Regions from separate parts of the Halomonas sp. CnH100-B genome, predicted to be linked through region 2. Evidence: predicted binding sites of a transcription regulator. Region 2 holds the regulator's gene; each other region holds the start of a gene.
What was found. The regulator sigma-54, encoded in region 2, starts transcription at its own class of promoters, with help from an activator protein. The targets are predictions, from matches to a motif close to TGGCACNNNNNTTGCTNT.
Positions count from the first base shown of each region.

Region 1: the regulator sigma-54 is predicted to act here: its motif matches at 7,489-7,506, upstream of urtA (urea ABC transporter substrate-binding protein).
Region 3: the regulator sigma-54 is predicted to act here: its motif matches at 5,009-5,026, upstream of NH398_RS11015 (amino acid ABC transporter substrate-binding protein).

Region 1 is NZ_JAMXRX010000004.1:261,808-271,581, forward strand. It holds gene NH398_RS10825 (PepSY domain-containing protein) at 1-961, shown strand, start outside; gene NH398_RS10830 (copper chaperone PCu(A)C) at 992-1,501, opposite strand; gene urtE (urea ABC transporter ATP-binding subunit UrtE) at 1,610-2,317, opposite strand; gene urtD (urea ABC transporter ATP-binding protein UrtD) at 2,317-3,153, opposite strand; gene urtC (urea ABC transporter permease subunit UrtC) at 3,150-4,295, opposite strand; gene urtB (urea ABC transporter permease subunit UrtB) at 4,299-5,909, opposite strand; gene urtA (urea ABC transporter substrate-binding protein) at 5,993-7,345, opposite strand; gene NH398_RS10860 (tripartite tricarboxylate transporter permease) at 7,722-9,221, opposite strand; gene NH398_RS10865 (tripartite tricarboxylate transporter TctB family protein) at 9,271-9,753, opposite strand.
Region 2 is NZ_JAMXRX010000001.1:270,326-280,099, reverse strand. It holds gene lptC (LPS export ABC transporter periplasmic protein LptC) at 1-380, shown strand, start outside; gene lptA (lipopolysaccharide transport periplasmic protein LptA) at 377-871, shown strand; gene lptB (LPS export ABC transporter ATP-binding protein) at 883-1,641, shown strand; gene NH398_RS01145 (RNA polymerase factor sigma-54) at 1,747-3,162, shown strand; gene raiA (ribosome-associated translation inhibitor RaiA) at 3,260-3,568, shown strand; gene ptsN (PTS IIA-like nitrogen regulatory protein PtsN) at 3,573-4,040, shown strand; gene rapZ (RNase adapter RapZ) at 4,098-5,018, shown strand; gene NH398_RS01125 (HPr family phosphocarrier protein) at 5,060-5,329, shown strand; gene pmbA (metalloprotease PmbA) at 5,348-6,688, opposite strand; gene yjgA (ribosome biogenesis factor YjgA) at 6,784-7,305, shown strand; gene tldD (metalloprotease TldD) at 7,314-8,768, opposite strand; gene NH398_RS01105 (AsmA-like C-terminal region-containing protein) at 8,765-9,774, opposite strand, start outside.
Region 3 is NZ_JAMXRX010000004.1:297,179-306,952, forward strand. It holds gene NH398_RS10990 (zinc-dependent alcohol dehydrogenase) at 1-762, opposite strand, end outside; gene ribA (GTP cyclohydrolase II) at 927-1,562, opposite strand; gene hemE (uroporphyrinogen decarboxylase) at 1,784-2,899, shown strand; gene speE (polyamine aminopropyltransferase) at 2,896-3,756, shown strand; gene NH398_RS11010 (amino acid ABC transporter substrate-binding protein) at 3,845-4,870, shown strand; gene NH398_RS11015 (amino acid ABC transporter substrate-binding protein) at 5,085-6,110, shown strand; gene NH398_RS11020 (amino acid ABC transporter permease) at 6,195-7,385, shown strand; gene NH398_RS11025 (amino acid ABC transporter permease) at 7,406-8,506, shown strand; gene NH398_RS11030 (amino acid ABC transporter ATP-binding protein) at 8,544-9,320, shown strand; gene NH398_RS11035 (Rid family detoxifying hydrolase) at 9,418-9,774, shown strand, end outside.

The DNA.
Region 1 (9,774 bases), on a different contig from region 2:
GACCGTTCGCTACCTGCATAGCTTCAAGTTCTTCGGGCAAACCCCGCGCAAGCTGATTGAGATTGCTGCGGGCTGGTCGATTTTGTTGGTCGCCACCGGCATTTATCTCTGGTGGCCGCGCAACGGTAGGGGCGGCGTGGTGAGCGTGCGTGGCAAACCCAAAAGCCGAGTGTTCTGGCGCGACCTGCACGCGGTGCTGGGTATCTTTATTGGTGGGTTCATTGTGTTTTTGGCCCTTACCGGCATGCCGTGGTCGGGCGTTTGGGGCGCACAGGTAAACGAGTGGGCCAACGGCAATAACTTTGGCTACCCGGCTGGCGTTCGGGTGGACGTACCGATGTCCAACGCCTATTTAAGCGACCAAGGCAGCACCAGTTGGTCGCTGGAGCAGGCGCGCGTGCCGGAATCCATACAGCCTGCCGTGCCTGCCCCGCGCATTGGGTTGAACAACGCCGTGGCTCAGTTAGAAGCTTTGGGCCTACCACAGGGCTACAGCGTCAATCTGCCAACCACGGCCGCTGGGGTGTATACCGGTTCGATTTATCCTGATGATGTCAGTCAACAGCGGGTGATTCACCTTGATCAATATAGCGGTGAGCCGCTGCTTGATATGAGCTACGCCGACTATGGCCCGCTAGGCCGCTGGATGGAGTTTGGGATTAACGTTCACTTGGGACAGGAGTTTGGGCTTATCAATCAGCTCTTCCTGCTGGCGGTATGCATCGCCATCATCGTGATGTGCGTAGCCGCAGGCGTGATGTGGTGGAAGCGTCGCCCATCAGGTGCCATGGGCGTGCCGCCCTTGCCCACCGATAAACGCGTGTTTCGTGGGCTGATCGCCCTTCTCGTGATTGGCGGCGTGCTGTTCCCGCTCGTTGGGGCCTCTTTGATCGTGATGCTGATCATCGACTGGCTGATCGTGCGGCCACTTCAGGAACGCCGCCCCGCTCGCCAAGGCTAACGGGGCGGTAGTCTTGCGCAGTGGGCTGACTTAGTGCGCGGAGTGACCGTGGCTACCTTCCGGAGAGGCACCTACTGGCAGCACCTGAAGCTCAATTTCCATCGGCTCGGCGTGCTGGAACTCCAGCGTCACGGGTACGGGCTCACCTTCAACAATGGGTGAGCCCAGTTCCATCAACATCAAGTGTAAACCGCCCGGCGCTAGCGTCACGCTCTCCCCCGCCGGTAACTCGATGCCACCGGGCAGGGGTGCCATGCGCATCACATCGCCATCCATCTCCATAATATGAATCTCGACACGCTCGGTGAGCGAGCTGGTCGCTCCTAGCAGCATGTCATCGCCATCGCCGTGATTGGTGAGGGTGACAAAGCCACCGCCCGCCCCGGCCCCCGGCGGCGTTGCACGGGTCCAGGGTTGCGCCACTTCGATAGAGGAGTGGTTTTCCATGGCATCCGAGTGGTCGCTGCCATGATGAGCCGCCATCAGCGGAGTACTCATGAACAGCATTGCGGTTAACAGCGTAAAACGGCGCATCAACATAGTGTTCTCCGTGGGTAACATCGCCAAAACCTAGCGCTTAACGCGATATTACTCAGTGACAGCGGCAACCACCACCCGATCCACGGCTGTAAACCGGGTGTGGATAACTTAAACCGTCAAATGCTGCTTAATCAGCTCGTTAGAGAGTTCACTGATCTCGCCTTTGGCGACTGGGCGGCCGCGATCCATGATCACGAAGCGGTCGGCGTATTTGCGGGCGAAGGGCAGCTTTTGCTCGACCAGCAGCACCGTTAAACCATCCTCTTTGATCAGTTGGCGAATCACCTGGCCGATTTGAGCGACGATATTGGGCTGAATGCCTTCTCCTGGCTCATCAAGAATCAGCAGCTTTGGTTCGATCACCAGTGCTCGGCCAATGGCGAGCTGCTGCTGTTGGCCGCCGGATAAATCGCCGCCCCGACGGTGCTTCATCTCTTTGAGCACCGGAAACAGCTCGTAGATACGCTCCGGGATTTTTTTCAGCCCGTCGCCCCGGGCGGCAAGCCCAGTGCGCAGGTTCTCCTCCACCGTGAGCAGCGGGAAGATCTGCCGCCCCTGGGGCACAAAACCGATGCCCAGGCGCGAACGCGCTTCCACGGCTTTTTTGGTGAGTTCTATCTCACTGCCATCGCCCTGGTAGCGCAGCTGGCCGCTTTTGACCGCAACTTCGCCCATGATGGCTTTCATCAGCGTGGTTTTACCCACCCCGTTGCGGCCCATCACGCAGGTGCACTGCCCGGCGGGCACGTCTAGGTCTAAGTCCCACAGCGTATGGCTCTCGCCGTAGAACTGGTTGAGTTTTTCAATCGCCAGCATCAGGCGCTCTCCTCTTCATCCGACCCTAGATACACCTCGACCACTTTGGGGTCGTTGGAGACCTGATCCATGCTGCCTTCGGCCAGCACGCTGCCCTGGTGCAGCACGGTCACCTTGCGCGCTATCGAGCGCACAAAGCCCATGTCGTGCTCTACCACCACCACCGACTGCTTGCCCGCCAAGCCGGTGAGCAGCTCGGCGGTGCGCTCCATCTCCTGCTCGGTCATCCCGGCCACTGGTTCATCTACCAGCAGCAGGCGCGGGCGCTGCATCAGCAGCATGCCAATCTCCAGCCACTGTTTTTGGCCGTGGGAGAGAATACCGGCGGGCTGAAAGCGCAGCGCAGTCAGGCCGATGGTTTCCAGCACGTCATCAATGCGGTCTTTGATCTCCCCGGTCATGCGGGCGGTCAGCGTGGGGAAGATGCGCTTGTCGGCAGCCATCGCCAATTCCAGGTTCTCGAATACGCTGAGCGCTTCGAACACCGTGGGCTTCTGGAATTTGCGGCCAATGCCGAGGCTAGCGATTTCCGGCTCGTTCATCTGCAGCAGGTTATGGCGGCTGCCGAACCACACGCTGCCTTCGGTGGGGCGGGTTTTGCCGGTGATGATATCCATCATGGTGGTTTTACCGGCCCCGTTGGGGCCGATAATGCAGCGCAGCTCGCCGTCGTCGATGGTCAGGTTCAGGTTACTGATCGCCTTGAAGCCATCAAAGCTGACGGTGACATCTTCCATATACAAAATCGGGCCGTGGCGCACGTCGACCGGCGAGGCCTCGGTGGCCATAAAATCAAACACCCGATCCCGCGCTTTTAGCGATTGTAATAGGCTCATGCGGCGGCCTCCTTGGGTGGGTGATCATCCTCTTTGCGGCGCTTTAGGTGGCCTAACAGCCCCGCTACACCTTTCGGCAGTAGCACCGTGACCAGCACGAAAAGCGCGCCCAGAGCGAATAGCCAGGCGTCGGGCATAATGCCGGTGAAGATAGTTTTGGCGTAGTTGACCAAAATCGCGCCGATTACCGCGCCGTACAGCGTGGCCCGGCCACCCAGCGCCACCCACAATACAATTTCAATCGAGAATAGCGGCGAGAATTCGCTGGGGTTGATAATGCCCACTTGCGGCACATAGAGCGCCCCAGCAAGGCCCGCCAGCATAGCCGAGACCACGAAGACAAACAGCTGGAAGCGCTCGACGCGGTAGCCAATAAAGCGCGTGCGTGCTTCGGCATCGCGAGTGGCCACACATACCCGGCCCAGTTTGCTGGTGACGATTGCCCGGCAGAGGATATAGCCCAGCGCCAGCGCCACGCCGGTAGCAATAAACAGCCCCAAGCGCGTGGCATCGCTACGCAGGTTAAAGCCCAGCAGCTCGCGGAAGTCGGTCAGGCCGTTATTGCCGCCAAAACCCATCTCGTTGCGGAAGAAAGCCAGCATCAATGCAAACGTGAGCGCCTGGGTGATGATCGAGAGATACACCCCCGTCACCCGTGAGCGGAAGGCCAAAAAGCCGAACACCAGCGCCAGCAGCCCCGGTGCCAGCAGCACCATGGCAAAGGCGAACCAGGCCATATCGAAACCGTGCCAATACCAGGGCAGGCTGTCCCAGTTCAGGAACACCATAAAGTCCGGCAGTACCGGGTGGCCGTAAGTGCCACGGTCACCGATTTGGCGCATCAGGTACATGCCCATGGCGTAGCCGCCAATGGCGAAAAACGCCCCGTGCCCCAGGCTCAAGATGCCCAGGTAACCCCATACTAAATCGACCGCGACGGCGAGCAGCGCGTAGCTCAGGTACTTACCGAACAGGTTAACGGTGTAAGCGTTCACATGCAGCGGATGCCCCTGGGGCACCGCCAAATGCAGCACGGTGACCAGCAGCAGCGCAGCAAACAGCACGCCTAGAAAGATCTGCGTGGCCCGCTCACCGAACGGGCGGGTGAGCCAAAATTGGCTGGATGTTGCTTGCGTCATCATGGGTTAGCCCTCCGCAGCCCGGCCCTTCTGCGGGAAGAGTCCACGCGGGCGTTTTTGAATAAACAGAATGATAAAGACCAGCACGATAATCTTGGCCAGCACCGCGCCCGCCCAAGGTTCCAGCACCTGGTTGATCACCCCCAGCGAGAGCCCCGCCACTAGCGTGCCCCACAGATTACCCACGCCGCCGAACACCACCACCATGAACGAGTCGATGATGTAGTTCTGGCCCAGGTTGGGGCCTACGTTGGTGAGCTGGGAGAGCGCCACGCCCGCCAAGCCCGCCACGCCGGAACCCAGCGCAAAGGTCATGATATCCACACGGGTGGCGCGAATACCCATAGAGCGCGCCATGGCGCGGTTCTGGGTCACGGCACGTACTTCTAGCCCTAAGCGGGTGCGACGCATAATCAGCATCAACGCAGCGAAAACCACCAGCGCAAAGCCCAGTACAAACATCCGGTTGAGCGTGAGTGACAGCGCGTCGTTAATGACCAGCGAGCCGCTCATCCACTCCGGCGTCACCACGGTGCGGTTGAGCGGTGAAATCACCGTGCGCACCAGCTGTTGCAGAATCAGGCTGATACCGAAGGTCGCCAATAGAGTTTCCAGCGGGCGGCCTTTGAGGAACTGGATCACGCCCCGCTCAATGGCAATGCCCACCAGGGCGGCCACCATAAAGCCTGCGGGGATAGACAGAATCAGCGCCAGCCCGGGCTGGCCCGGCAGCAGCTGCTGCATCATCCAGGTGGTGTAGGCGCCTAACATCATCAGCTCGCCATGGGCCATGTTGATCACGCCCATCACGCCAAAGGTAATCGCCAGGCCAATCGCTGCCAGCACCAGCACCGAGCCCAAGCTCAAGCCGAAGTAGAGCGTTTCCAGACCCCGGTTAATCTTGAGCTGCTGCTCGATGCCGGCCAGCGCGGTTGCTGCTGCATCGGCAACAATCGGGTCTTCACTATTCGCGGCACGGCCTAACGCCACGCGAGCACGCGGGTGAAGGCTGCCGGTGAGCGCCTCGACACCCGCCATCTCGCCCTGCTCGGCGCGATAAATCGCCACCGCCTGGGCCAAGCGCGTGCGAACGTACTCATCTTCCGCATCGGCAATCACCGGCGTCAGCGTCTCGGCCAGCTCGCCGTCCACTTCGCCCAGCAAACGGTCGGCGGAAGTGCGGCGGCGCTCGACGTTAGGCGAGTAGAGGTCCACCACGGCAATGGCGCTGCGCAGCTGGTTGCGCAGCGCGTTGTTGATGCCGATGCGGTCCAGGTCGCGGCGGGACATTTCGCCCAGCGGCTCGTTGGTCAGCGCATCCGCCACCGGCCAGTCACGGCCACGGTTCTCAAGCACTAGCACGAAGCGGCCATCGTCGGTGCGCTGTAGGCGGCCATCCAGCAGTGCCTGCAGCCAGTCGCGGGCGCGCTCGTCATCGCTTTGCAAAATAGCGGTAATGGCTTCGCCTTTATCGCGGTAGGAGTCCACATCCAGCGCGGTCAACAGCGCGAGTGCGGCTTGGTCATCGGGGGTCGAGGAGCTGCTTTGTGCCTGCGCCGACACGGCGGTGCCGAGTAGCATCAAGCACAGCAGCCCCAAGGAAAGGAAACGCCTCATGGGGTTCTTCCTTTGGTGATCAAATGGGGGAGATAGCGTGCTCCCCTACTGCGCCATTGCGCTGGCGCAGTAGGGGACGGAAGTTACTCGGCGAGCGCTGCTTCGGCTTCTTCTGCTGCGGTGCTGCCACCACAGGAACCGTTCACAACGTTAAAGTTGCCGCACTCCATGGGCTTGCGCCAATCAGCGATCAGGTCACGGGAGCCCGGCAGGTAATCCGACCACGCATCACCGGCCACGGTAGAGGGTGTTTGCCAGACGATGTCGAACTGGCCGTTATCCTGAACTTCACCAATCAGCACCGGCTTGGTGATGTGGTGGTTAGGCATCATCGCCGCGTAACCGCCGGAGAGGTTCGGCACGGTCACGCCGATAATCGCGTCTTTCACCGTATCCACGTCGGTGGTGCCCGCTTTACGCACGGCTTCGGCCCACATGTTGAAGCCAATGTAGTGTGCTTCCATGGGGTCGTTGGTCACCGACATCTCGTCACCGGTGTGCTCGATCCAGGCGTCGATAAAGTCGTAGTTGGCGTCGGTGTCTACGCTCATGAAATAGTTCCAGGCGGCCAGGTGGCCCACCAGCGGTGCAGTGTCGATACCAGAAAGCTCCTGCTCACCCACCGAGAAGGCGATGACCGGAATATCGGCAGCATCGATGCCTTGGTTAGCCAGCTCGCGGTAGAACGGCACGTTGGCGTCGCCGTTAATGGTGGAGATCACGGCAGTGGGCTTGCCCTCTTCACCAAAGCGGCGGATTTCGGAGACGATGTTCTGCCAGTCCGAGTGACCAAACGGCGTGTAGTTGACCATGATGTCTTCTTCGGCCACACCGTGCTCATCTTTCAGGAACGCTTCCAAGATGCGGTTGGTGGTGCGCGGGTAGACGTAGTCGGTGCCGATCAGCGCGAAGCGCTCGATACCCACTTCGTTGATCAAATACTCAACGGCAGGAATGGCCTGCTGGTTGGGCGCGGCACCGGTGTAGAAGACGTTTTCAGACGACTCTTCGCCTTCGTACTGCACCGGGTAGAACAGCAGGCCGTTGAGCTCTTCTACCACCGGCAGCACCGCTTTACGGGAAACGGAGGTCCAGTTGCCGAAGATCACATCCACTTCTTCCTGGGCCAGCAGCTCGCGGGCGCGCTCGGCAAACAGCGGCCAGTTAGACGCGGGGTCGACCACCACGGCTTCTAGCTGACGGCCCAGCAGGCCACCGGCTTCGTTCTGCTGCTCAATAAGCATTTCCACGGTGTCTTTCAGGGTGGATTCACTGATAGCCATGGTGCCGGAGAGCGAGTGCAGAATACCAACTTTGATGGGGTCGTCGTCTTGGGCCACCGCTTGCGCGCTGGCGCCCATCACAGCCGCGGTGATCAGGGCAGTGGCGAAACGGCTAAGGGTACGTGGGTGTGTCTTGCGCTGCAGTGTGGTCACTTGAACCTCCTTGCGCCCCTTATGGTTGGGGCTCGTGTTTGGGGTACCGCGACCAAGCGTTGTCGTTATTGAGGCGACGGGGCACTTGGTGCGTCCACTCGTGGGTCGCGAGTTACAACTCGTATTCACACGTCGCCATACACACTGCAAGGGGTGCGCCAATGTGGAACAAAGGCCACGATTAAAAATACAATCAAACACTTAGCTGTGTACAAAAAATACCGCTCAGACCACTCAGCACCAAGATGACGCAACGCGGCGGCGCCCATGCACGATTGTCATGCACCACCACGACGCTTTGCACCACGGGCGAAGGTGCACCATAAAAAAAGCGCCCTCGCAGACGCGAGGGCGCTTTCGGGGTCCGCCAATAGTGTTAGTTCACAGCAGCAGCGGCTTTCGTGCGACGTTTTTTGAGCAGCGGCAGGCCAAGCGACAGCACGGCGATGACCAGGAGCGACAGCGAAATCGGCTTGTCGATAAAGGTAGTCCAGTCGCCACCGGAGATCTGCAGCGCCCGGCGCATGGACTCTTCCATGATGTTACCGAGAATCAGCGCAAGGATCAGCGGCGCAGTGGGGAAGCCAAACAGGCGCATGCCCAAGCCCAGCAGGCCAAAGCCCAGCAGTAGCAGCAGGTCAAAGACGCTGAAGCTCATGCCGTAAACGCCGATCATGCAGAAGATCAGAATCATCGACAGCAGCAGCGGTCGCGGCAGGTCGAGGATTTTAGCGATCAGCGGGATCAGCGGCAGGTTCAGTACCAGCAGGAAGATGTTGCCGATGTACATACTGGCAATCACGCCCCAAAACACATCCGGACGCTGCTCCAACATCATCGGGCCAGGCGTCACACCCATCACCAGCAGCGCGCCCAACAGGACCGCCGTGGTACCAGAGCCCGGCACACCCAGAGTTAACAGCGGCACGAAAGAGCCGGTACAGGCGGCGTTGTTGGCCGCTTCCGGAGCGGCTACGCCCTTGATGTTGCCCTGACCAAAGGTGTCGCCATCTTTCGCCAGGCGCTTCTCCATGCTGTAGCCCAGAAAGGAGCCAATGGTGGCGCCCGCCCCCGGCAGTACGCCGGTAAAGAAGCCCAGTACGGAACTGCGGCTAATGGGGCCCGCAATTTTCTTCACTTCACCGCGGCTCAGCTTCAGCGAGCCAATCACGTTGCGCGGCACCTCTTTACCACCGCCACCACGCAGCAGCATGTAGAACACTTCCGCCAAGGCGAAGATACCCAGCGCCACGACCAGGAAGTCGATGCCGTCGAGCAGTTGAATCGAGTTGAAGGTAAAGCGCTCGGTGCCGGTTTGCGTGTCGATCCCCACAATCGAGATCATCACGCCAATAACCGCCGCAATCAGGCCTTTCACCAGAGACTTATCTGACAACGACACCACCGCCGTCAGGCCCAGCACCATGAGTGCAAAGTACTCTGCGGGGCCAAAGCTTACTGCCACCTTGGAGAGCAGCGGGGCCACCAGCATCAAAAAGACCACCGAGACCGTACCGCCAATGAAGGAGGCGTAGGCGGCAATGGCCAGCGCCTTACCCGCCATGCCCTGCTTGGCCATCGGGTAACCATCGAAGGAGGTCGCTACCGTGCCCGCCACGCCGGGGGCGTTGAGCAGAATGGACGACGTCGATCCGCCGAAGATAGCGCCGTAATAGACCCCGGCCATCAGAATCAACCCAGAGGAGGGCTCCATGGCAAAGGTGATTGGAATCATCAGGGCCAGCGCGCTGATCGGCCCCAGGCCGGGCAGCATGCCGATAATAGTACCCGCAAACACACCGGCGAATACGTAGGCGATATTGATTGGCTCAAGCGCGATGCCAAAGCCGTACATTAGATTGTTTAAGGCATCCATGGGAGTGTCTCTCGTTAAAACCCGCTATAGGTGCATCCGCACGCCATGCTTAGAACGGCAGTACGCCGGTGGGTAGGTAAACATCCATTACCCGCGTCATGGTCAGGTAAAGGGCCAGTACCACACCCAGCGATACCGCTAGGTTGACGCCATGGCGGCGATAGCCGTAATAGGCGGTTAAACCCACACTTAGTAGCGTGGAGGCCAGTACAAAACCCAGCGGCACCAGCAAGAACGCATAGGCGGCAATGGCCAGCGCGGTCACGATGACACGCGCCCAGGGAGTGAACAGCAGCGGTCCGTTAGTGGCCTCATGGTCGATTTCATCAGCCCCAGCAATGGCGCTCGGCTTTTCAAAAAACAGCAGCGCGGCCAGTAGCAGCAGCGACACACCCAGCACTTTGGGGAAGAGGTCTGAATCCACCGGGCGCGGCAGAGGAAACGTTGGAATTTGCCAGGCCATGGCCAGATAAGCAGCCGCTACCAGTGCTAGTACGAGCGCTAGCCACTGGTTAACATTTAATCGAGTCATTGGAATTTCTCCGAAGATGCC
Region 2 (9,774 bases):
CTCGACTGGTCCATACGCCTCAAACGGCCATGACCGATGTCATGTCGCCGCGCGCGACGCTGTTCGACAGCGAACAGCGAGAGTGGCTGGCCACGGCAGACACCGGCACCTTGAATACCGATTCCCAGGCCCTGACGCTAAGAGGGTCTGCCCGGCTACTGGCTCCCGAAGAGGGCTGGCAGCTCGACACGCAGCAATTAAACTACGATGGCGTGACGCGCCATGCCTGGAGCGATACGCCCGTGCTGTTGCAGCAGCCGCCGCAGCGCATGGAAGCCTCCCGCATGGACGTTTGGCTCGATGACAGCCAAGTCCGCCTGACCAATAACGTGCGCGGCGTCCACCCGCCTGCCACTCGTAACCCTGAGGAGTCGCGATGAACGCCTCTCTCCGCACTGCACTCTTTACGTTAACCCTACCCCTCGCCACGGCGGCCATGGCACAAAGCCAAGCCCCCATCGAGGTCGAAGCCGACCGCCTGGACCTCGACCAGCGCGCTGGCACCGCTGTTTACTCAGGCAACGTGGACATTCGCCAGGGCGAGATGCAACTGCGCGGCGAACGCGTCGAAATTCAGCGCAACGACGCAGGCGAGCTGTCACGCGCCATTGCCACGGGTGAGCGCGCCTACCTGCGCAATCAGCTCGAAGATCAAGAAACCCCCATGGAGGGCTGGGCGCGTCGTATCGTTTACCATGTCGCCGAACGCCGTGTCGAGCTGATCGACCAAGCCGAACTGACCCAGCAAGGCGACCGTTTCCAAGGGGGGCGTTTGGAGTACTTCATCGACCAGGAAGTGGTGCAAGCACGCTCCGACGTGAGCGGTAGCGACAACCAGCGCATTCGCATGACTCTTCAGCCCGAACAATAGGGAGCGGCCACGTGGCAGCATCAACCTCTGCAGATTCCGCACCTGTCAAAACGCTCTACGCCCATCACCTAGCGAAGAGCTACAAACGCCGTCGGGTCGTGAAAGATATCAACCTGGAAATCGCTCAGGGTAGCGTCGTCGGCCTGCTGGGGCCCAACGGGGCGGGTAAAACCACGTCGTTTTACATGATCGTTGGACTGGTCAAATCCGATGCCGGTAGCGTCGGTATCGACGACGTCGACCTGACCCATGCGCCCATGCACGAGCGCGCCATGGCCGGGATTGGCTACCTCCCCCAGGAAGCCTCCATTTTCCGCAAGCTCTCGGTGGCCGATAACATCATGGCGATTCTCGAGACGCGCAAAGCGCTGGACCGTAGCGCTCGGGAAGCACGCCTCGAGTCACTGCTCGAAGATTTCCATATTACCCACATTCGCGACAACCTGGGCATGAGCCTCTCAGGGGGCGAGCGCCGCCGAGTGGAGATCGCTCGCTCACTCGCTACCGAGCCCGCATTCATTCTGCTCGACGAGCCGTTTGCCGGGGTCGACCCTATTTCAGTGGGTGAAATCAAAACCATCATCCGCGCACTGAAAAAACGCCACATCGGCGTCTTGATCACTGACCATAACGTGCGCGAAACCCTGGATATTTGTGACATTGCCTACATCGTTGGCGACGGCCATATCATCGCCAGTGGAAACGCCCAGGAGATCCTCAATAACCAGAAGGTTCGTGATGTCTATCTAGGCGCAGACTTCCGCCTCTAAACTCTGGCCTGACCAAACTTTTCTTTTAGTGGCATGCTTATTGCACTTGCACAGAGTCATAACTCGCTCTAGGGTGGAGCTTTCTGATTAACGAGTGGTTCTCAGATGGTCATGAAAGCTTCTCTCCAATTGCGTATCGGCACACAGCTGACCATGACACCTCAGCTGCAGCAGGCCATTGCCCTGCTACAGCTCTCCACGCTGGACCTCCGTCAAGAAATTCAGCAAGCGCTGGACGCTAACCCCATGCTCGAACAAGAGGATGAGTTTGGCGAACAGGCTGTTAGCGAGCCTCAAGAGGCCGAGTGGTCGGACAGCATTCCCAACGAACTCTCCGTAGACAGCGACTGGTCGGACACCTACCAAGACATGGGTAGCTTGGGCGGTAGCAGCGAAGGACCCGACTTCGAGCGCCAAGCCGCAGGCCAAAGCCTTCATGGCCATCTGTTATGGCAATTGGCCATGACCGACTTCTCTCCCCGCGACTATGCCATTGCCGAAAGCCTGATCGATGCACTGGATGCCAACGGCTATCTCACTCAACCGCTCAACGACATCCGCGAAGGCCTCAAGGCGCAAGGCCACGACAGCCTGAGCCAGCGTGAAGTAGAAAACACCCTGTTGCGCTTACAACAGTTCGAGCCCACCGGCGTGTTTGCCCGCGACCTGCGCGAGTGCCTGATGCTTCAGCTGGCCGCGCTGCCTGAAGACACCCCGCTATTGATGCCCGCAAAACGCTTGGTGCGTCAGTTTCTCGAAGCCTTGGGCAAAGACGATTTACGGCTACTCAAGCGCCGCCTGAGCCTGGATGACGAGCAGTTGGACGACGTCATCCGTTTAATTCGCAGCCTTGACCCACGCCCAGGCAGCGCCTACGGCGTGACCGACGACAGCTATATCACGCCCGATTTGGTCGTGCGCCATGACAACGAGGGCTGGCACTTAGAGCTCAACCCGGAGGCGCTGCCGCGCCTGCGTATCCAGCCCGATTACGCCAGTTTGATCAAACGTGCCGACAAGAGCCAAGACAACCAGTTCTTGAAAGAGCACCTCCAAGAAGCTCGCTGGCTGATCAAAAGCCTTTCCAGCCGTAATGACACGCTTCTGCGAGTAGGTCGTGAAATCATCGCCCGCCAGATCGGCTTTCTAGAGCACGGCGAAGAGGCCATGAAACCGCTGATCCTGGCCGACATCGCCGAGGCCGTGGAGATGCACGAGTCCACGATCTCCCGTGTGACGACGCAGAAATTCATACATACGCCACGAGGCGTGTTCGAGTTGAAGTACTTCTTCTCGAGCCAAGTCAGCAGCCACGATGGCGGCGATAGCCACTCCAGCACCGCCATTCGTGCACGGATCAAAAAACTGATACAAGAGGAGCCGTCGGGTAAACCGCTCTCCGATAGTCGCCTGGTGACCCTCCTTGAGGAGGGAGGCATCAGCGTTGCCCGGCGTACGGTAGCGAAATATCGCGAGTCAATGGGTATTCCCTCGTCCAGTGAGCGCCGCCGTTTACGCTAGTTAAACGGTAGGGCATGACAAACTCGACGCAGGGGCTTTGCAATAGCGCAAAAAGGGTTACAATCGAAGTACAGCCCGATGGATAAGGAGCACGTCAATGCAAGTAAACATCACTGGTCATCACGTTGAACTGACTGACGCCTTGCGTGACTACGTTAACGAAAAGCTGGAACGCGTCGAACGCCACTATGACAACATCACCACGGTGCAAGTGACCTTATCTGTCGAGAAAGAACGCCAGCAGGCAGCCTGTACGCTGCATGCCGCCGGTGCCGACCTTCATGCCGAAGCCCTCGATAACGATATGTATGCCGCTATCGATGCGCTCGCAGACAAAATCGATCGTCAACTCGTTAAACACAAGGAAAAAGCACAAGCTCGCGCCCAGGGCGCAGGCGTGCGTTAACTCAATGACGTTGGAAACCATCCTCCCCCCGGAGCGCGTGCTCTACGACGTGCCCGGGGGCAGCAAAAAACGGGTGCTGGAGTTTTTCAGCACCTTCATCGCCCAAAACACACCCAGCCTCGATAGCCAAGAAGTGTTTAGCCGCCTGATTGGACGCGAGCGTCTCGGCAGCACGGGAATTGGCAACGGCGTTGCCATCCCCCACGCACGTAGCCCGCACTGTAGCTCGCCCATCGCTGGCTTTTTGAAACTTGCCGAGCCGGTCGATTTCGATGCCATCGATGGCGACCCCGTCGATCTAGTGTTCGTGTTGCTCGTACCCGAAGAGGCGGACGACACGCATCTCGCTCTGCTTGGGCAAGTCGCGACGATCATGAACGATGCGAATACCCGTCAACAGTTACGCAAAGCCAGCAGTCAAAAAGAGCTATTGACCCTGATGACGGCCAAGATACGCGAACAGGCCGCGTAAGATACTCACACGTCCATCACTGTTTATTTCCTACGCTCATACGCCAAGAGAGACGCTATGCAACTGGTGATCATTAGCGGCCGTTCGGGGTCCGGTAAATCTATCGCCTTACAAGCGCTGGAGGATCTTGGCTATTATGCGATCGATAACTTACCTGCCATGCTGCTGGGCTCGCTGATCGATGAGCTGCGCGCTCAAGGAGAACGCACTCGTATTGCCGTTAGCATCGATGCGCGCAACCTCCCCATCGCGCTGGAGCGTCTGCCAGCGCTGTTGGAAGAGCTACGCCAGCGAGACATTCGTTTTCAGGTGATCTATCTAACCACGGACGCACGCATTCTGCTGGAGCGCTACTCCGCCACTCGTCGTCGCCACCCCCTCACTCGCGACAGCGAAATGACGCTGGAAGAGGCGATCAACAAAGAGGAGGAAACGCTACATGAAATACGCGATCTCGCCGATTTATTGATCGATACGTCTCGGCTCTCCGTGCACGATTTGCGCCGCCGCATTACCGATCAAGTGGCCCACCAGCGCCAGCATCAGCTCACGCTCACCTTTGAGTCCTTCGGCTATAAACGCGGCGTTCCGCTGGATGCGGATTTGGTCTTCGACGTACGCTGTCTGCCCAACCCATACTGGGACCCTACCCTTCGGCAATATACTGGCCGCGATGCCAATATCGTCGCTTTCTTGAGCGGTTACCCGGTAGTGGAAGCCATGGCCAGCGATATTCAGGCTTGGCTGGAGAAGTGGTTACCGGCCTACCAAAACAGCCAACGTAGCTACATGACCGTAGCTATCGGCTGCACGGGCGGCCAGCACCGCTCCGTCTACATGGTGGAGCAGCTCGCCCAGCGGCTCGTTAAGCAGACCGGAGAAGTGCAGTTGAGACATCGCGAACTGGGGCTGCAGTACACGCTGAGCGAAGAGCCCGTGGCGCCAAGCCCCACCACCGCGACCACCCGTACGCCCTAAGCCTTTTTATTCAAAGACCCACTCGGCAAAAAGGAACCAGAGTGCCCGAAAGAACGTTAACCCTTACCAACCAGCGCGGCCTCCATGCCCGCGCGGCCACCAAATTGGTTCAGTGTGGCCAGCAGTTTTCTGCCAGCATCCACGTATACAAGCAGCAGCAAAAAGCCGATGCCGCTAATATCATGTCGCTGCTGATGCTCGCGGCGCCCTGCGGCACCGAGCTCACTGTAGCTGCGGAAGGGGAAGACGCCGAACAAGCGCTCGATGCCATCGAAGCGCTGTTCGACGCGCGGTTTGACGAAGACCAGTAACCGACTCCGCGTCAACGATTAGCTGCCAGCGACGGTCATCGCATCCACAAGCCAACTGCCCGTGTGAATGCTGCCACGGGTATCCGTGTCATCGCCCACAGCGCTTAGTCCTGCAAACATCTTGTTCAGGTTACCGGCGATCGTGAACTCCTCGATTGGGTACTGAACCTCACCGTTTTCGATCCAAAAACCCGCCGCGCCTCGCGAGTAATCACCGGTCACCCCATTCACCCCCTGGCCCATGAGTTCGGTGACCCAGATACCGCGCCCCATCTGTTTCAAGAGCTCGGCACGCGGTGTCAAAGGAGCCAGCAAGCGTAGGTTACGTGCGCCGCCTGCATTGCCTGTCGAGTGCATGCCTAAACGCCGTGCGCTGTAGGCAGAGAGCATGTAGCTGGCGACCTGCCCCTGATCGATGAAACGATTATTGCGGGTTTGCACCCCCTCGGCATCGAATGGCGAACTCGCCGTCGCCCCCACTTCCATGGGTCGCTCTTCCAATCCAAACCACTCGGGAAAAAGCGGTGTCCCCAGGCGGTCGCATAGAAAGGAGGCTTCGCGGTAAAGCGCTCCGCCTGCCAAAGCACCCATAAGATGACCGATCAGGCCGCTGGCCAGCGTCGGGTCGAACAGCACCGGAAAGGTACCGGTCGGCGGTCGACGCGCGCCCAGTCGCCGTAGCGTACGCGCTGCGGCCTCTTGCCCCACGTCTTCGGGCTGGCGTAAATGGAGCGGATTCCGTGCCGCCGTATAGTCATAATCACGCTGCATGCCTTGGTCATCCTGAGCGATCAGCATGCAGGAGAGCGAGTGATTGCTGCCTTTCTGAGTCCCCAGAAAGCCGTGGCTATTGGCATAAACGCGCACGCCCTCGCCACTTGAAAGCGATGCCCCTTCCGACTGATGGATCCCCTCGACGCGGCGACCTGCCTGCTCACAGCGCAGCGCCAAATCGATGGCCTCCTCCGTCGAGAGCGCCCAAGGGTGATGCACTTTTAGATCGGGGAGATCGGTGGCCATTAACGCTGCCTCTGCCAGACCGGCGGCGGGGTCTTCGCCCGTATAGCGGGCAATCGCCAGCGCCTTTTCTACCGTGGCACGAATCGAGGCGCTGCTGGCATCGGTAGAAGACGCACTTCCCTTCCGTTTGCCCACGTAAAGCGTCACCGCAATGCCTTGATCCCGAGATAGTTCAACGGTTTCCACCTCGCCCAAACGAACGCTGACACCCATGCCCTGGTCAACGCTGGCGCCCACTTCAGCGGCATCTGCTCCTAGCTGCTTTGCGAGGGCAAGCGCTTCCTCAGCGCGCTGTGTCAGCAGTGCCTGCTGCGCCGATGCATCAAATGCCTGTGCCATTTGGCCTCCTTTTCGCCTGAATCGCGTTGGCGAATCAATGTTGTGGTCTCAGCCTGATATAATGCTGCAAACGAATCTAATCAGTGAGTTCTTATATGCCCAAGCAACGCCCCGAGCCAATCGACATCGACGAACAGGAAGAGCGTCCCAGTAAATCGCAGCTAAAGCGTGAGATGCATGCTTTGCAGGCGCTAGGCGAAACGCTGATTGCCATGAACCCTGCCGAACGCGCCCGCTTCCCCCTGTCGGACGACATGCTGCGTGCCATCGATGAAACCGCCCGCATCCGCTCGCATGAGGGCCGCCGCCGTCATATGCAGTACGTTGGCAAGCTCATCCGCAAAGAGGATCTAACGGCCATCCAGGGCGTGTTCGATGCCATCGAGCAGGAAAAAGAGCAGCGCGACCATGCGTTTCATCGCCTCGAGAAGTGGCGGGATCGAATGGTCGACGAGGGCGATGACGCCGTCGATCTGTTCATGGCCGATTACCCCAATGCGGACCGACAAGCGCTGCGCCAACTCGTGCGCAACGCCCGCAAAGAGCGCGAGCAGGGCAAGCCGCCCACCAGCTCGCGCAAGCTGTTCAAGCACCTGCGCGAGACACTAGCGCTTTAACAGGCCGCTCAAGAAGACTGCGTGCCGCCGACAGTCAGTTCATCCAGTTTCAGGGTGGGCTGACCCACACCGACCGGCACGCCCTGCCCCTCTTTACCGCACACGCCAATCCCGGTGTCCATCGCCATGTCATGGCCGATCATCGACACCCGCCCCATGGCCTCAGGCCCGTTGCCGATCAGCGTCGCGCCCTTCACCGGTGCGGTGATCTTGCCATCTTCGATCATGTAAGCTTCGCTGGCCGAAAAGACGAACTTGCCCGACGTGATATCCACCTGGCCGCCACCGAAGCTCACCGCGTAGATGCCCCGCTTGACGCTTTTGATGATATCGGCGGGGTCATCCTGTCCGGCCAGCATCACCGTGTTGGTCATACGCGGCATCGGCAGGTGTGCAAACGACTCGCGACGAGCGTTGCCGGTCGGCGCCATCTTCATCAGGCGTGCGTTCAGCTTATCCTGCATGTAACCCGTCAAAATACCGTCTTCGATCAACGGCGTGTACTGACCGGGCGTGCCCTCGTCGTCCACACTGAGCGCACCTCGGCTATCCGGTACCGTCGCATCGTCGACCACCGTGACGCCCTTGGCGGCGACCTGTTGCCCCATCCGGCCAGCAAAGGCCGAGCTGCCTTTGCGGTTGAAATCGCCTTCCAAGCCATGGCCAACGGCTTCGTGTAGCAGAATGCCCGGCCAGCCTGCGCCTAACACGACCGGCATCTGCCCGGCCGGTGCATCGATGGCTTCGAGGTTGACCAGCGCTTGACGCACTGCCTCTTTGGCGTAGCGCTCGGCCACGCCTTCGTCGCGCAGGCGCGCCATGGAGTAGCGACCACCGCCCCCCGCACCACCGCGCTCGCGGCGGCCGTTCTTGGCCGCGATCACACTAACGTTAAAGCGCACCAGGGGGCGAATGTCCGCGGCGAGAGTGCCGTCGCTGGCACGCACCAGCACGACTTCGTAAGTCCCCGACAGGGATGCGCTCACCTGACTGATACTCGGGTCGGCGGCTCGGGCTACTCGGTCGGCCTCTTTCAACATCGCGACCTTCTCTTCGGCCGATAGCCCGGCAAGTGGGTCGATGCCCGCATAGCGCGCGGCGGCACTGACCGGCGTTACTTTCTGGCCGGGCAACTGCTTACCACTGCGAACGATGCCCGCCGCCGTGCGTCCGGTATCCATCAATGCATCGGCAGTGATTTGGTTGGAGTAGGCAAACCCCGTTTTTTCGCCTGCCAGTGAACGTACGCCCACACCGCCGTCGATGTTATAGCTGGCCTCTTTGACTTCACCATCTTCCAGAACCCAACCCTCTTGCCAGGTTCGCTGAAAATAGAGATCGGCATAATCGATACCTGCTCCCATGGCATAGCCCAGGCCCGTATCCAGAGCGTTCAGATCGAGGCCACCTGGGGTAAGCAAAATGGAAACAGCAGACTCTATATCGCTTTTGTGTGCGGTCATTGGGGGCCTTCTAAAGTCACTTGCGGCGAGGTCCAGGGACCTTGCACGCGGTAATAGATAGTGGTTGCTTGATCCAGCGCATCACCGAACAGCTGATCGGCAATGAAGAGCGCGCCGCCGACGATGGGCGCACCGACCGCAATGGCGGCAATGGGTAAACTTTGGCTGACGGGCAGTGTGACGCCGAGACGCTGGTCAAGTTCACGCTGTAAGAGGTTAACACTTCCCGTCAGTGACAGCGTGGTGGCGGGTGCATCAATTTGTAGGGGGCCACGCAACAGTAACTGCCCTTGGGCAACGTCGGCAGTGCCGTGAACACGATCAAAGGCCGTGCCTTGGCCGGTCAAATCAGAGAAGTCGAACCGCAGGCGGCGCAAAATATTATCAAAATTGAGCAGGCCCACTAAGCGCGCTGGCGTCGATTCGAGCGTCACGAAGCGGCCGTCGCGAATATCTGCGCTCATCTCGCCACCAGCGCGGCTCAAATCTACTTGCCAGGGTGCACCGGGCCAAGTGAGGTTGGCAGACAAATCCGTCGTTCGGCTGCGCATAGCCACCGGCTGTTCCAGGCGCTCCAGCGCCGTGCCCACGTCCCCGCCTTGAATAGAGATATCGGCGCGGGTTCGGCTATTCACCGCATTGCCTTCCCATACCAACTCGCCCCGGGCAGAGAGCTGCCCAAGGGTCACCCCCACCGGCGATAGCGAAAAACGGCGATCATCGGTTTGCCAGAAGGCCGTGAGCGGCCCAAAGCGACGATTGCCCACGCTGAGCTCCGCTAGCCGCAACCTGCCGTTGGGTAGGTCCGCCAGTCCGTCGGGAATGGCCACCGGATCGACGTGCTGGGTGTCGACCGCCTCGACCCAAGAGTCAGGCGCGGCTGCACTGGCATCGTGCGGCTTGGAGAGTAACTCGAAAAGCGGATCCAGCACTAGGGAGGAAATGGCGATATCCAGCGGGCGCGCGCTGGCTGGCTGATAATCAATTCGGCCTGTCAACATATCAC
Region 3 (9,774 bases), on a different contig from region 2:
CGGCCCCTTACCGTGGGTTAGCTCCTGCAGCCTGCCCAACACGCTTTCGTGGGCAAAGTTAATGGTGATCGCGCCACCTGCTGCGGCCATCGAGAGCCGTTCGGGTACGTTATCGATCACCACGACCTGTTTGGCGCCCAGCAGCACCGCGCTACGCACGCAGAACTGACCAACCGGACCTGCGCCCCAAATCACGACGGTATCGGTAGGTTGAATGTCACACTGCACGGCGGCCTGCCAGCCAGTGGGGAAAATATCCCCCAGAAACAGCACCTGCTCATCGGTGAGCGTATCGGGCACTTTAATATGCGTGGTGTCGGCAAAAGGCACGCGCACAAACTCGGCCTGCCCCCCCGCATAGCCGCCCGTCAGTTGGGAGTAGCCAAACAGCCCGGCGCCGCCATGACCAAAGACTTTATCTGCCAGCGATTTATTACGGTTGGAGCGCTCGCAAACCGAGTAGTTGCCACGCTGACACTGCTCGCATTCGCCGCAAAAAATGGTGAAGGGCACCACTACCCGGTCGCCTACCTTGAGGTTGTGCGTCTCGCTGCCAACCTCCATCACTTCGCCCATAAATTCATGGCCAAGGACATCGCCACATGTCATACCGGGCATATAGTGGTCGTAAAGGTGCAGATCAGAGCCGCAAATAGCGCAGCTACTGACGTTGATAATGGCGTCGCGGGGGTGTTCGATCGTGGGGTCGGGCACGGTGTCGTAACGGACATCGTTCTTGCCGTGCCAGCAAAGTGCTTTCATGGCTGCTTCTCCTTACATCGGTGCGCATAGCGTCCTGCCATGTATCACCATAGCTCAGACATACGGCAACCAAAGTTAAGAAAAAGCTTTTTTATAGGCGTTCGGCGACGATAACGCCTTTATCGAGAAATTTAAGTTAAAAATGGTTCTTCGACGTAACCCACCTACCCCTTACGCTCGATATCCACATCGCTGGCCTGGGTGAAATCATCCAGCGCCATCATGTGGCCGAGCTTGCCCGCTTTGGTGGAGAGGTATTGCTCGTTGTGGGGGTTTAAACCGGTGGTGATCGGCAGCCGCTCGACGACGTTCACGCCGTCGCGGGTCAGCGCATCGACCTTGCGAGGGTTATTGGTCATCAGCTTGAGCGCCGTGATGCCCAGCTGGTTGAGCATCGGCACGCAGAGGTCGTAACGGCGCATGTCGGCACCAAAGCCGAGCTGCTCGTTGGCTTCGACGGTGTCGGCCCCCTGGTCTTGCAGATGATAGGCGCGGATTTTGTTGAGCAGGCCAATGCCACGCCCTTCCTGGCGTAAATAGAGCAGCACGCCGCGCCCCTCTTCGGCAATACGCTTCAGCGCTTCTTGCAGCTGGTAGCCGCAGTCGCAGCGCATCGAGAATAGCGCATCGCCGGTTAAGCATTCGGAGTGCACGCGCCCTAACACCGGCTCGCCGCCGCTCACATCCCCCAACGTCAAGGCGATATGGTCTTTACCCGTGGCGTCGTCTTCGAAGCCATGCATGGTGAATGTGGCCCAGGGAGTGGGCAGCCGAGAGGCAGCAATGAAGCGAATGGTCACAGGGTTCCTCGCTGATTAACCAAACCAGTTAACCACACCAGTGTTGGCGAAGTGGACGAACAGTTTACCAGGAAGCCACGCTGGCCTCACGGTCTTAGCGGGGTGCGACGATTTTTGCCACGGCTTACGCCGCCACCCCCGGCGATCTTCACGTACAATTCCTATCTTCAGGTACGATGACTCCCTTACAATGCGGGCAAATTTCTCAAGAGCAAGTGTTTATGACCACCACACCTTTGCAAAACGACCGTTTTCTTCGCGCGCTGGCTCGCCAGCCCGTTGACCGCACTCCGGTGTGGATGATGCGCCAAGCAGGCCGCTACCTGCCGGAGTACCGCGCCAGCCGCGCCGACGCAGGCAGCTTTATGGACCTGTGCCGCAATCATGACCTGGCTTGCGAAGTGACCCTGCAGCCGCTAGAGCGCTACCCGCTCGACGCCGCGATTCTGTTTTCGGATATTTTGACCATCCCCGATGCCATGGGGCTGGGCCTCTACTTCGAAACCGGCGAAGGCCCCAAATTCAGAAAAACCGTCCGCACGCCGGAAGAAGTCGCCGCGCTGACGGTGCCAAACGCCGAACGCGACCTGGACTACGTGATGCGGGCGGTCTCGACCATACGCCGCGAGCTGAACGGCCGCATGCCACTGATCGGCTTCTCCGGCAGCCCCTGGACGCTGGCGACATACATGGTCGAAGGCGGTTCCAGCAAAGACTTCCGCCACCTGAAAACCATGCTGTACGACACGCCGGACACCATGCACCAGCTGCTGGACACGCTGGCGCAGTCGGTCACTGACTACCTGAACGCGCAGATTCGGGCCGGTGCTCAGGCGGTACAGATTTTCGATACCTGGGGCGGCGCGCTCTCCACGCCTGCTTACCTAGAGTTCTCGCTGCGCTATATGGAGCAGATCGTTTCCGGGCTGATCCGCGAACACGACGGCCGCCGCGTGCCGGTGATTCTGTTCACCAAAAACGGCGGCCAATGGCTTGAGCATATCGCCTGCGCCGGTGCCGACGCGCTGGGCATCGATTGGTCGACCGAGCTTTCCGACGCCCGCGCCCGCGTAGGCCATAAAGTTGCCCTGCAGGGCAACCTGGACCCCAACGTGCTATTTGCTCGCCCCTCCGCCATTCGCGCCGAAGTGGCCCGCGTGCTGGAGAGTTACGGCCACGGCCCGGGCCACGTGTTCAACTTGGGCCACGGCATCAGCCAGTTCACCAATCCCGACCACGTCACCGCCTTTATGGAGGCGCTGCACGACTTAAGCCCGCAGTACCATCAGGGCATTCCGACCCAAACGAACGACCAGTGCCCAGGAGCCAAGCAATGAGCGACTTACGCGACGACCAGTGGTTTACCGAAGTCTTTGATAGCCACGGCAGCGCTTTCTCGCTGAAAATCACCGAAAAACTGCTTGATGTGCAGAGCCCTTACCAGCACCTGGAAGTGTACGCCACCGAAACCTACGGCAACCTGATGGTGCTGGATGGCTGCGTGATGCTGACCGATCGCGACAACTTCCTCTACCACGAGATGATTGCTCACCCGGCGCTGTTCACCCACCCAGACCCCAAGCGGGTGGTGATCATTGGCGGCGGCGACTGCGGCACGCTGAAAGAAGTGCTGCGCCATCCGGGCGTTGAAAAAGTCACTCAGATCGACATCGATGAAGAAGTGACCAAAGCCTCCGAGCGCTTTTTCCCGTCGCTGGTGGAAGCCAACGGCGACCCCCGCGCCGAGCTGCTGTTTGCTGACGGCGTGAAATGGGTAGATGACGCCGCCGACGAAAGCATCGATGTGCTGATCATCGACTCCACCGACCCGGTAGGCCCTGCCGAAGGCCTGTTCAAAACCGACTTTTTGAAGCGCTGCCACCGCATTCTGAAAAGCGGCGGCGTCATGGTTCAGCAGAGTGAGTCACCGCTGTACCACAGCGGCTCGATTATCCGCGAACTGCGTAACGACATGCGCGAAGCTGGCTTTGATAGCGTGGCCACCCTGCCCTTCCCCCAGCCGGTCTACCCTTCCGGCTGGTGGAGCGTGACGCTAGCAGGCAAAAGCACCAACGTTGAAAGCTTCCGTGAAGAGGCTGCCGCCAGCCACGAAATGCCGCTACAGTACTACACAGTAGATGCCCACCGTGGTGCCCTGGCGCTGCCGCCCTTTATGCGTAAAGCCTTCGCATAACTTCGCGGTAACGTCATGCATCAGGCCGGGCTCTGCCCGGCCTTTTTTATGCGCAAGTGTTGCTGCGCTCGACGTTAAGGAATAACAAATGAACACCACGCGTTGGTTAGGATTGGGAATCACTCTATTAGCCCCGGCCCTCTGGGTACCTGCCACGGCCATGGCCGATACCCTTGAGGCCATTCAAGAGCGCGACAGCGTGCGCTGCGGTGTTAATGCGGCCCAGCCCGGCTTTTCATCGTTAGACGATAATGACCAATACCGCGGCCTGGACACCGACGTGTGTCGCGCTATTGCCGCCGCTGCGCTGGGCGATGCTAGCAAGGTCAATTTCGTGCCGTTAGATTCAGTGGAACGCTTTGCCGCGCTGCAGTCTGGCGAGGTGGACGTACTCTCCCGCACCACCACCTGGACCTCCAGCCGCGACACCACGCTGGGGATGAACTTCACTGGCGTCAGCTATTACGACGGCCAGGCGTTTATGGTGGCTAGCGACCTCGGCGTACAGAGCGCCAAAGAGCTGGATGGGGCAGCGGTATGCACCCAGTCAGGCACTACCAGTGAACTCAATCTTTCCGACTACTTCCGTATCAACGACATGACCTACGATGCGGTGGTGTTCGATTCACCCGAGCAGTCGATTGCGGGCTTCGAAGCCGGCCGCTGCGACGTATTGAGCTCGGATGCCTCGCAGCTCTACGCCCAGCGCATCCAGCTGGCCGACCCCAACATGGCCGTGGTACTACCGGAGATCATCTCCAAAGAGCCGCTAGGCCCCGCCGTGCGCCAAGGGGATGACCAGTGGTTCAACATCGTGAAGTGGTCGCTGTTTGCCATGCTGAATGCCGAAGAGCTGGGCGTCAGCCAAGCCAACGTGGATGAGCAGCTCAGTTCAGACAATCCCGATGTGATGCGCCTGCTTGGGCAAGATGGCGACTTTGGCGAAGCCATGGGCCTACAATCAGATTGGGCTTACCAAATCGTCAAACAGGTCGGTAACTACGCGGACATCTATGACCGCAACGTGGGCGCGGACTCTGATTTCAACATTGCCCGTGGTCTGAATGCCCTGTGGAAGGATGGTGGGATTCAGTACGCGCCGCCCATTCGCTAGCGCGCTCGGTCACTCGCCAGCGGCTGCGCACCAAAAAGGCGCAATGCGTAGCCGCTGGCGCACTTTTTTGCACCAAGACCTTCGTTAAATTCGCTGATTTTACGTTGAAAAGCGCTGAATTTGCCGACATATCTTTTTTGGCACCTTCCTTGCTAGCTTTTAGTGATGCATCACCATGCATAACGACACTAAAATCGAGGAAGGGGAACACAACATGATCAATAAGAAACACCTGGTACTTCTGGCCTCTGCAGGCGCGATCACTCTTGCGGGCGTTGCCACCGCCCAAGCCGATACGCTGGAAGATACCCGCGAGCGTGGTGCCGTTCAGTGTGGCGTGAGCGACGGCTTACCAGGTTTTTCCGCCCCGGACGATAACGGCAACTGGCAGGGCCTGGACGTTGACGTCTGTCGCGCCGTCGCCGCTGCGGTACTGGGCGACGCGGATGCCGTCAACTACATCTCGTTGAACGCCGTCGAGCGTTTCACCGCGCTGCAGTCTGGCGAAGTGGATATTCTTTCTCGTAACACCACCTGGACCACTACCCGAGACACTACCCTGGGCCTGAATTTCACCGGCGTTAACTTCTACGACGGCCAGGGCTTCATGGTATCTCGCGACCTCGGAATTACCAGCGCGGCCGAGCTGGATGGCGCAGCGATCTGTATCCAATCCGGCACCACCACCGAGCTGAACCTAGCGGACTACTTCCGTGCCAACGGCATGGAGTTCGACCCCATCGTTTTCGATACCTCTGAGCAAACCGTCGGTGGCTTCCAGGCAGGCCGCTGTGACGTTCTGACGTCTGACACCTCTCAGCTGGCGGCCCTGCGCATTCAGCTCGACGACCCGGCGGGCGCCATGATTCTGCCGGATGTCATCTCGAAAGAGCCGCTGGGTCCGGTCGTGCGTCAGGGTGACGATCTGTGGTTCAACATCGTGAAGTGGTCGCTGTTCGCCATGATCAACGGTGAAGAGTACGGCGTCACCAGCGAAAACGCTGAAGAGATGCTCAGCTCCGAGAACCCGGACGTGGCGCGTCTGCTCGGCCAGGACGGTAACTACGGTGAAGGCATGGGTCTCGAAGCCGACTGGGCTTACAACATCCTGAGCCAAGTGGGTAACTACGGTGAAAGCTTCGAGCGCAACGTAGGTATGGGTTCACCGCTGGAAATCGAACGTGGTGTCAACGCCCTGTGGAACCAAGGCGGCTTCCAGTACGCACCGCCGATTCGCTAAGCGTCTCGCTTGACCCCGGCCCGCCACCCCTTTGGGTCCTGGCGGGCCATTTGATTGACCTTCCGTATCGCGGAGACGCCACCCATGTCCGTAAGACCTAACGCTCGCCCCGTTGGCCAAAAGCCACCGTTCTGGCGAGACCGCGCCAAACGTGCGCTCATCTTCCAATGTCTGCTCATCGCCGCTGTTATCGCCTTTTTGTTCTATATCGTCGGCAACGTGCAAGACAACCTCTCCTCTCGGGGTATCACCACAGGCTTTGGCTTCCTGAGTAATACCGCCGGCTTCGGGATCGTACAGAGTCTGATCGACTACTCCTCCCAAAGCACCTATGGCCGCACCTTTTTCGTTGGCCTACTGAATACGCTGTTGGTGGGCGGGCTAGGCGTGATTGCCGCCACCCTCATTGGTTTCATTGTCGGTATCGCCCGTTTATCGCCCAACTGGCTGATCGCCAAACTGGCGGCGGCGTATATCGAAACGTTTCGTAATATCCCGCTGCTGCTGCAGATCTTCTTTTGGTACTTTGCCGTGCTGCGGGCGCTCCCCAGCGCGAGGGAAAGCCTGGCGTTTGGCGAAGCCGTGTTCCTTAACGTGCGCGGGCTTTACCTGCCTGAGCCGCTGTTCGAATCAGGCTTTGGGCTGATTCCTGTCACCTTCGTGGTCGCCATCGCGGCCAGTATCACGCTGGTGATTTGGGCGAAGCGCCGTCAGGAGGCCACGGGGCAGCGCATTCCCGCGTACTGGATCTCCTTTGCGCTGATCTTTGGCCTGCCGCTGCTGGTCATGTTCGTCACTGGCGTGCCTATCACCTGGGAAATGCCCGAGCTGCGCGGCTTTAACTTCCGCGGCGGCATCACGGTGATTCCCGAGTTCCTGGCGCTATGGTTTGCGCTATCGATCTATACGGCGTCGTTCATTGCCGAGATCGTGCGCTCCGGCATTCAGGCCATTTCTCATGGCCAAACCGAAGCGGCTCAAGCCCTGAGCCTGCCGCGTAACCTAGTGCTGCGCCTGGTGGTCATTCCTCAGGCGCTACGAGTCATCATTCCCCCGCTCACCAGCCAATATTTGAACCTGATCAAAAACTCGTCGCTGGCTACGGCCATTGGCTATCCGGACCTCGTATCGGTGTTTGCAGGGACCACGCTGAACCAGACAGGCCAAGCCATCGAGGTCATTGCCATGACCATGGCGGTCTACCTGACGATCAGCCTGCTGGTGTCCATGTTCATGAACTGGTTCAACGCCCGTGTGGCGCTGGTTGAACGCTAGGCTGAGGCGAGGAGCCACACATGATTCATAATCAAACCATGATCGAGCAGCGACCGGCGCCCAGCAGCTCCGTGGGCGCCATTGCTTGGCTGCGCACCAACTTGTTCAACGGCCCGATCAATACGATCTTCACGTTGATTGGCCTCTACATTCTCTATCTGCTGGTAGTACCCACCGTGCAGTGGGCGTTCATCAACGCCGACTGGGTCGGCACCACCCGCGACGACTGCTCACGGGAAGGGGCCTGCTGGGTCTTTATCAACGCCCGTTTGACCCAGTTCATCTATGGCCTCTACCCCAGCGAAGAGATCTGGCGCGCCAATATCGTGTTCGCCATGTTCTTTACCCTGATCGGCTGGCTGGCGATTCCCAAACTGCCTTTCAAACGCTGGGTGGCCATTTTTGCGCTGATCGTTTTCCCGGTGTTGTCGTTCATACTGCTCTACGGCGGCTACTTCGACCTTCCCCAGGTGCCGACCCACCGCTGGGGTGGCCTGATGCTGACACTGCTGCTGGCCACGGTGGGCATGGTGGGCGCGCTACCTATCGGTATCGTGCTGGCTTTAGGGCGACGCTCCAACATGCCGATCGTCAAAAGTTTCTGCGTGGTGTTTATCGAGTTCTGGCGAGGAGTGCCGCTGATCACCGTGCTGTTCATGGCCTCGGTAATGCTGCCGCTGTTCCTGCCTTCCGAGATGAACGTAGACCGCCTGGTGCGGGCGCTGATCGGTTTGACGCTGTTCCAGAGTGCCTACATGGCCGAGGTCATCCGCGGTGGGTTGCAAGCCATTCCCAAGGGCCAAGAGGAGGCGGCGGCTGCCCTCGGCATGACCTACTGGAAGCGCATGGGGCTGATCATTCTTCCCCAGGCGCTGAAGATGATGATCCCAGGTATCGTGAACACCTTCATTTCGCTGTTCAAAGACACCACTCTGGTCATGATCATCGGGCTTTTCGACCTTTTGGGGATCGTGCAAGCGGCCCTGGCCGACTCACGCTGGCTCGGCTTCTCGTTGGAAGGTTACGTGTTCGCTGCCTTCATGTTCTGGATTTTCTGTTTCAGCATGTCGCGCTACAGCCAGTACCTAGAACGCAAGCTGCATACCGGCCACAAGCGCTAACGCCGCTTTCATCAACGATTTTTAGCAGGATAGTGACATGACTCAAGCAGCGACCAACACCCCTGGCACCAGCCCCTCCGATCTGATGGTAGAAATGCGCGGCGTGAACAAGTGGTACGGCGATTTCCACGTGCTGCGCGACATTTATCTGGAAGTGAAACGCGGCGAGCGGATCGTCATTTGCGGGCCTTCAGGCTCCGGTAAATCCACCATGATTCGCTGCATCAACCATCTGGAAGAGCACCAAAAAGGCGAGATTGTGGTAGGCGGCGTACCGCTCACTCAGGACGTCAAACGCATCGAGCAGATTCGCCGTAGCGTCGGCATGGTGTTCCAGCACTTCAACCTGTTCCCTCACCTCACGGTGCTGGAGAACTGCTGTATCGCACCGATGTGGGTGCAAAAAAAGCCCCGCAAAGAGGCCGAAGCCATGGCCATGCAGTACCTGGAACGGGTACGCATTGCCGAGCAGGCCAAGAAATATCCTGGCCAGCTCTCTGGTGGTCAGCAGCAGCGGGTCGCCATTGCCCGCTCGCTGTGCATGCACCCGGACGTCATGCTGTTTGACGAACCGACCTCGGCCCTCGACCCGGAAATGATCAAGGAAGTACTGGACGTCATGATCGAGCTGGCCGAAGAGGGCATGACCATGCTGTGCGTTACCCACGAGATGGGCTTCGCCAAGACTGTGGCCGACCGCGTCATCTTCATGGACCAAGGGCAAATCATCGAAGAGAACGCCCCCGAGCCGTTCTTCAATAACCCGCAATCCGAGCGCACCCAGCTCTTCTTGAGCCAGATTCTGGGGCACTAATCCTGTCTCCAGTGCCACGATGTACTGAACGTGGGCCTCCAGTGAGGCCCATTTTCATGGACCCTCTACGCCACAACATCACAACAAGTGAGTCATCATGGAAAAGCTCTTCATTGACCGCGCACCGCAGCCCATTGCCCCGTTCTCACACGCTTGCCGGGTGGGCGATTTGGTCTTCATCACCGGCCAAATGCCCACGGTGCCGGAAACCAACGAGATGCTGCTGGGCACGTTTACCGAGCAAACCCACCGGGTGATGCAGAATCTGGCCATCGTGCTGGAAGAGGTCGGCAGTAGCTTCGAATACGTGGTTCAGTCGCGGGTCTTCATCACCAATATGGGCCACTTCGATGAAGTGAATCAGGTCTACGCCAGCTACTTCCAACAACCACTGCCCACCCGCACCTGCATTGGCGTGACCGGGCTTGCGGGCGGCGCGGATGTCGAAGTCGAT